2 regions of the Streptomyces sp. NPDC054866 genome follow, and region 2 is predicted to be linked to the other one. Evidence: riboswitches for the same ligand, from Rfam matches in the RefSeq annotation. Region 2 holds a riboswitch; the other holds the start of a gene.
What was found. A riboswitch is a leader RNA that binds a small molecule or an ion and turns the genes downstream of it on or off. The one in region 2 is predicted to bind glycine.
Positions count from the first base shown of each region.

Region 1 (3,398 bases), on a different contig from region 2:
GCGTCAGATAGCCCTGCGCCTGCTGGGCGGGGGCGAAGGGGTGCAGCTGCCCGAACTCGGGCCAGGTGACGGGCTCCATCTCCGTGGTCGCGTTGAGCTTCATGGTGCAGGAGCCCAGCGGGATCATGCCGCGGTCGAGCGCGTAGTCACGGTCGGCCAGCTTGCGCAGGTAGCGCAGCATCGCCGTCTCGGAGCGGTACTGGTGGAAGACGGGGTGCGTGAGGTACTCGTCGGAGCGCAGCAGGCCGCCGGGAAGCGAGTCCTCGGTCTCCGCGTCGAGCGCCTCAATGTCGGCCTCGACCCCGAACGCGGTCCAGATCGCGGTCAGTTGCTTGCGCGTGGTGGTCTCGTCGCAGGCCAGGGAGACGTGGTCGGCGTCGATCTGGTGGATGTTGACGCCACCCTCGCGGGCCGCGGCGACGAGCTGCTCGGCCTTGCCCTGCACCCGCACGGTGAGGGTGTCGAAGTACGCGCCGTGCACGACCTCGACCCCGCCGGCGGTGAGTCCCGCGGCCAGCACGGTCGCGTAGCGGTGAGTACGCCGCGCGATGGACTTGAGCCCCTCGGGCCCGTGGTAGACCGCGTACATTCCGGCCATCACGGCGAGCAGCACCTGAGCGGTACAGATGTTACTGGTGGCCTTCTCGCGGCGGATGTGCTGCTCACGGGTCTGCAGCGCGAGCCGGTAGGCCTTGTTGCCGTCCGCGTCCACGGAGACTCCGACGAGCCGGCCGGGCAGGCTGCGCGCGAACTTCTCGCGCACCGCCATGTAACCGGCGTGCGGGCCGCCGAAGCCCATCGGGACGCCGAAGCGCTGCGTGGTCCCGACGGCGATGTCGGCGCCGAGCTCACCGGGCGAGGTGAGCAGCGTGAGGGCCAGCAGGTCGGCGGCGACGGAGACTATCGCACCGAGCTCGTGCGCCTGCTCGATGAGGGGCTTGATGTCGCGTACGGCACCGGAGGCGCCGGGGTACTGGATCAGTACGCCGACGACACCGCGCTCGGCGACCTCGGCCGGGATGCCCTCGCTCAGATCGGCGACGACGACCTCGACACCGGTCGGCTCGGCGCGGGTCTGGATGACGGCGATGGTCTGCGGCAGCGCGTCGGCGTCGACGAGGAAGACACCGTCCTTGACCTTGCCCATGCGCCGCGAGAGCGCCATGGCCTCGGCGGCGGCGGTCCCCTCGTCAAGGAGCGAGGCACCGGATGTGGGCAGCCCCGTCAGCTCGGCGACGACGGTCTGGAAGTTGAGCAGCGCCTCGAGCCGTCCCTGGGAGATCTCGGGCTGGTACGGCGTGTAAGCGGTGTACCACGCGGGGTTCTCCATGACGTTCCGCAGAATCACGGGCGGAGTGAAGGTCCCGTAGTAACCGAGCCCGATCATGGAATCAAGAACCTGGTTACGGTCCGCGAGGGAGCGCAGTTCGGCCAGGACCTCGGCCTCGGTGCGCGCCCCGGGGAGGTTCAGCGCCTCGGCGTTCTTGATCACATCCGGCACGGCGGCGGCGGTCAGCTCGTCGAGCGAGCCGTATCCGACCTGCGCGAGCATCTTGGCCCGTGCTTCCACATCGGGACCGATGTGCCGCTGCTCGAAGGGGATGCCCTGTTCGAGCTGGGAGAGCGGGGTGCGAGGAGTGGCGGTCATTGCGGAGGCCTCCTGGTCTGACGCGACCTGCGAGGGGCACCACGGCACGGGTACCCGGACGGCCTCCCCCTCTGTCATCTCAACCTGAGAGCTTCACCGGCCCGTGCCCCGCGAGAGGCGCCGCACCGGCTTTCACCGTCGGTGAGGAAGGGTTCCGAACGTGCCCGCCCGACGCCCGCCCTACTTTCCAGAGTGACCTCGTCCGTGCGGTACAGGGGCCTGAGAGATTCCGGGGAGGAGTTGCTCCTTCGGCGCCTCCGGTGCCTTAACCGGAGAGCTCTCCCGCACGGGGTCAGCAGCCAATCGCCAGCCTACCAGCGAGGCGATGGAGGATCCCTCGAGTGGCCGCCTGCCCCGAAGTGCTCTTTCGTAGTGAATACGAATGAACAAGGATGAGTTACGCCCCACTTCGACACGTCTCGACCAGTTGGAGGGCCCGTGCAGACCGACATCGATCCGCGCAACCTGATCGGCCGGAAGGCGTTCGACCGGAACGGGGCCAAGATCGGCACGATCGACGAGGTCTATCTCGACGACGCTACCGGCGCCCCGGAGTGGGCGGCCATACGCACGGGCCTGTTCAGCCGGGACACGTTCGTGCCCCTGGAGCCCAGCGAGCTCAGGAGCGACGGCACCCTGCGCATCCCCTTCGAGCGCTCCCTGATCAAGGACGCCCCCGACTTCGGCGTCGGGCGCCACCTCTCCCCCGAACAGGAACTGCAGCTCTACCACCACTACGGCCTGGACATCACACCTCCCGAGTCACCTACGCCACCGGACAAGGACTTCGGCCGCATAGCGGGCGAGGAGCCCTGAGCCCGCAGACCGCAAGCCGACCACCCTCGTCCGCCCTCGTTGTGGGCAGGCGTTCCGCACCGTGGGCAGGCGTTCCGCACCGGCGGAACGGGTGGGCACAACGCCCATCGCCGGGCACCGCTAACCCAAGGGGCACTGCTCAGCTCCCACCTCCGGTGGTCCCACCAGCGGCAACGGCTCCGCGGGAACAAGCTCGGCATCGTCCACCCGGAAGGTCCGCACCCGCCCCGGCAGGGACCCCGGCGTCTCGAACCGCACCGTCACACGCCCGAGCCCGCTCCCCTGCACCCACCCGTGCCCGAACCGCGCGTGACGCACATCGTGCCCCGCGGCCCACCGCCGCTCGGCGAGCGGCACCTCCTCCACGGGCGGCCGCTCCTCCACGGCCGTTTCCTCCCCCACGGCAACCTCGCCCTCCCCGTGCTCAAGGCCCTCGGCCAGTGCCTGCGCCTGCGCCTGCGCCTGGGCCTGGGCCTGCGCGAAGAGGTCCTCCTGCGTGTAGTCGGCGAGTCCCGTGACCCCCACCCCGAGGAGCCGCACGCCTCCGGTGGTGTCCACGGCCTCGAGGAGCCGCGCCGCGGCCTCCCGCACCACCCCGGGGTCGTCCGTGGGCCCACGCAGCGTCTCCGAGCGCGTCAGCGTCGAGAAGTCGAACCGCCGCACCTTCAGGACGATGGTCCGCCCTGAGTGCCCCGCCGCCCGCAGCCGCTCCACACACCGGTCGGCGAGCCGCGCGACCTCGCCCCTGACCCTCACCCGGTCATGGATGTCCACGTCGTACGTGTCCTCGACGCTGACCGACTTGGATTCCCGCTCCGCCACCACGGGCCGCTCGTCCCGCGCGAGCGCCATCGCGTACAGCGCGCTGCCGTGCGACTTCCCGAGCAGCCGTACGAGCTCGTCCTCGCCCGCCTCCGCGATCTCCCCCACGGTC
Region 1 covers NZ_JBSGZA010000004.1:9,506-12,903, reverse strand. Annotated here, with positions in the region: gene gcvP (aminomethyl-transferring glycine dehydrogenase) at 1-1,648, opposite strand, end outside; glycine riboswitch at 1,846-1,943, opposite strand; gene ACWGI2_RS20755 (PRC-barrel domain-containing protein) at 2,087-2,464, shown strand; gene ACWGI2_RS20750 (DNA polymerase IV) at 2,585-3,398, opposite strand, start outside.
Region 1: it holds a riboswitch for glycine, as region 2 does, so the genes downstream of both, gcvP (aminomethyl-transferring glycine dehydrogenase) here and gcvT (glycine cleavage system aminomethyltransferase GcvT) in region 2, are expected to answer to the same signal.

Region 2 (3,398 bases):
CTCGTGCCCCGGGCCCTGGCCGAGGCCCGGGCTCCGGCCGAAGAAGGGCCGCACCCGCTCGCGCATCCAGTCACCGACCGGGTCCTGGGCGACGTCGAGCAGCACCAGGTTCACCGGCCAGGCCACCGGGGCGTGGCCGAGGGCACGGCCCACGGCCTCCATCGGCAGCTCGCGCGCGTTGCCCTCCCAGGAGGTCAGTTCGACGCCGACGAACAGGGACGGCGACTCGCCCTCGACGCTCGCCAGGCAGCGGCGGGCGCTCAGGACGACGCCGATGGCCTCGAACTCGCGGGCGGCGGCGGACAGGAAGTCCACCGGGTCCTCCTGCCAGTCGGGTTCGAAGAGGCGTACGCGGCCGCCGCTCGCGGGGCCGTCCAGCGGGGTGCGTCCCGACCGGCAGAGCTCGGCGACGGCGGGCGGCGGTAGCGGCACACCGACCGTGCCGTCCGGGTTGACCGCGATGCCCAGCTGCGGGGGGAGGCCGCGCGCGAACTCCACGGCGGGCGCCACGGTGCAGCCCATCCGGCCGCCGGTGACGTGCTGGAACTGCTGCTGCGAGCTGAAGACGGGGACGTATGCCTGGCCGTCGATCTCCAGCGTGGGCAGGTCCAGGGTGCCGCTGTCCGGTGCCCCGCCGTTCGGCAGCGGGACCCAGACGTGGCTACGGCCGAGCACCTCGACGATGCGGGCCCCCGCGGATGTGTGGGGTGCGCCGGGCGTGGCGAGGGATGCCGCGAGCACCTCTTCGAGTTCGTTGCCCGGCCATCCTCCGTAGGGATGGGCGTGTGCCTGCGCCGGAATGTCCATCTTCTTCTAACCCCTGCTCGGTCCCGCTCTGCCTGCGGCACGACCCTAACGTGGCGGCCCATGGCAGGCGGCCCACGGCGGGCGTCTCAGTCCCCGAAGCCGATCCCCCGCAGCACCCCGGCCGCCGTCCTGTCGAGGAGCACGGCCGAGCCGCAGCCGCGCGGCAGGTCGCCCCGCTCGGCGGCCCCGACGAGCCGGCCGACCGTCCTGCGATGCCGGGCGAAGGCGTACCGCGACACGCCGCGACCGCGCGAGAGCTGGCCCTCTATGGCGGTGTCCGGCGGTACGTCGAGCAGCAGCAGGTGCAGCGTCGTGCCGCGCCGCGCGGCCTCGCGGGCCAGCCAGCGGCGCACCCAGGCCTGGGTTCCGCAGTCGTGCACCACGACGCCCTCGCCGGAGCGCAGGGCTCTGCGCAGGCCCGCGTAGTGCGCGAGGCGGACCAAGGGGCGGTACACCGCGTACGGCAGCAGGCTCGGCATGCGCCGGGCCCAGCGGTCGCGGGTGTCCTGCGAGTCGATGCGCGGGCCCGCGACGGCTCTGCGCATCAGCGTGGACTTGCCGCTGCCCGGCAGCCCGGAGACGACGATCAGGTCGCCCTCGCCGAACGTGAGGCGGTGCGGGCTGTGACCGGTCCGCTGCCGCAGGTCGCGGACGACGGCCGCCGGCAGAAGGCCACAGCTCTCCCTGGTGGGGGCGGCGGCCTGTTTGGGCAGGGCCACCCCTGTGTTGGTCGCGTAGACACTCGTCCTGCGCACCGTGATCGGCCTCCCCATAGCGGTCACGTACCTGCTTACCGCAGCTTCCCCGGCAAGTGTAAAGAGAAGGTAATGCGGCACAAGCGCATTACGGGACTGGCACCGCACTGGCACTGCCCTGTGACGGAGGCGCGTGCAATGATGTGCGCGCAAACTCCATACAGGCCGTTTGAATCCGCGCGGGAGAGTTCCCGGACGCCGTCGTACGACGCGCTGGGGCGCCGAAGGAGCAAGTCCCTCCCTTGAATCTCTCAGGCCCCGTACCGCGCGGGCGAGGCACATCTGAAAAGCGGGCCGCCTGCGCGGCTCCACCCAAGGTGCAAGTCATGACCCCATATACGGACGGGTCGTGGTGAACCTCTCAGGTTCCGATGACAGATGGGGAGGATCGACCTCGCCCGTCATGCCCTGGGAGTTCCACGAATGAGTACCGCTTCCCGTCTGACCGCACTCGATGCCGTGCATCGCGCCCTCGGCGCGACCATGACCGACTTCGCGGGCTGGGACATGCCGCTCCGCTACGGCAGCGAGCGCGACGAGCACGTCGCCGTCCGCACCAAGGCCGGTCTCTTCGACCTCTCCCACATGGGCGAGATCACCGTCACAGGCCCCGAGGCCGTGGACCTGCTGAACTTCGCGCTGGTCGGCAACATCGGCTCCGTAGGTGTCGGCCGCGCCCGCTACACGATGATCTGCGCCGAGGACGGCGGCATCCTGGACGACCTGATCGTCTACCGCCTCGGCGAGACCGAGTACATGGTCGTCGCCAACGCGTCGAACGCGCAGGTCGTGCTCGACGCGCTCACCGCGCGGGCCGACGGCTTCGACGCCGAGGTCCGCGACGACCGCGACGCGTACGCCCTGCTCGCCGTCCAGGGCCCCGAGTCCCCCGGCATCCTGAAGTCACTCACGGACGCGGACCTGGACTGTCTGAAGTACTACGCGGGCCTGCCCGGCACGGTCGCGGGTGTGCCCGCGCTGATCGCCCGCACGGGCTACACCGGCGAGGACGGCTTCGAGCTCTTCGTCGCGCCCGGCGACGCCGAGAAGCTGTGGAACGCGCTGATGGAGGCCGGTAAGCCGGTCGGCATGGTGCCCGCGGGCCTCTCCTGCCGCGACACGCTCCGCCTGGAGGCGGGCATGCCGCTGTACGGGCACGAGCTGACCGCGGAGCTGACGCCCTTCGACGCGGGCCTCGGCCGGGTCGTGAAGTTCGAGAAGACCTCGCAGTCCGACACCTTCGTGGGGCGCGCGGCGCTCGCGGCCGCCGCCGAGCGCGCCGAGACCGCTCCCCCGCGCAAGCTGGTCGGCCTGATCGCGGCGGGCCGCCGCATCCCGCGCGCGGGCTTCTCCGTGGTCGCCGAAGGCAAGATCATCGGCGAGGTCACCTCCGGCGCCCCGTCCCCGACGCTCGGCAAGCCGATCGCCATCGCGTACGTCGACGCGGCGCACGCGGCCCCCGGCACCGAGGGCGTGGGCGTGGACATCCGCGGCACGCACGAGCCGTACGAGGTCGTGGCTCTGCCGTTCTACAAGCGCCAGAAGTGACACTGCCGCTTCCGTGGTAACCCGGAAGTGACCCCACGCACATCTTCCCCGTTCCGCAGCACCCACCCGCGTACAGGAGAATTCAGGTCATGAGCAACCCCCAGCAGCTGCGTTACAGCAAGGAGCACGAGTGGCTCTCGGCCGCCGAGGACGGTGTGGCGACGGTCGGGATCACGGAGCACGCGGCCAACGCGCTCGGTGACGTCGTCTACGCCGACCTTCCCGAGGCCGGCGCCGCGGTGACCGCGGGTGAGACCTGCGGCGAGCTCGAGTCGACGAAGTCGGTCA
Region 2 covers NZ_JBSGZA010000009.1:40,070-43,467, reverse strand. Annotated here, with positions in the region: gene ACWGI2_RS34960 (enhanced serine sensitivity protein SseB) at 1-807, opposite strand, end outside; gene ACWGI2_RS34955 (AAA family ATPase) at 894-1,580, opposite strand; glycine riboswitch at 1,733-1,838, shown strand; glycine riboswitch at 1,839-1,950, shown strand; gene gcvT (glycine cleavage system aminomethyltransferase GcvT) at 1,986-3,110, shown strand; gene gcvH (glycine cleavage system protein GcvH) at 3,200-3,398, shown strand, end outside.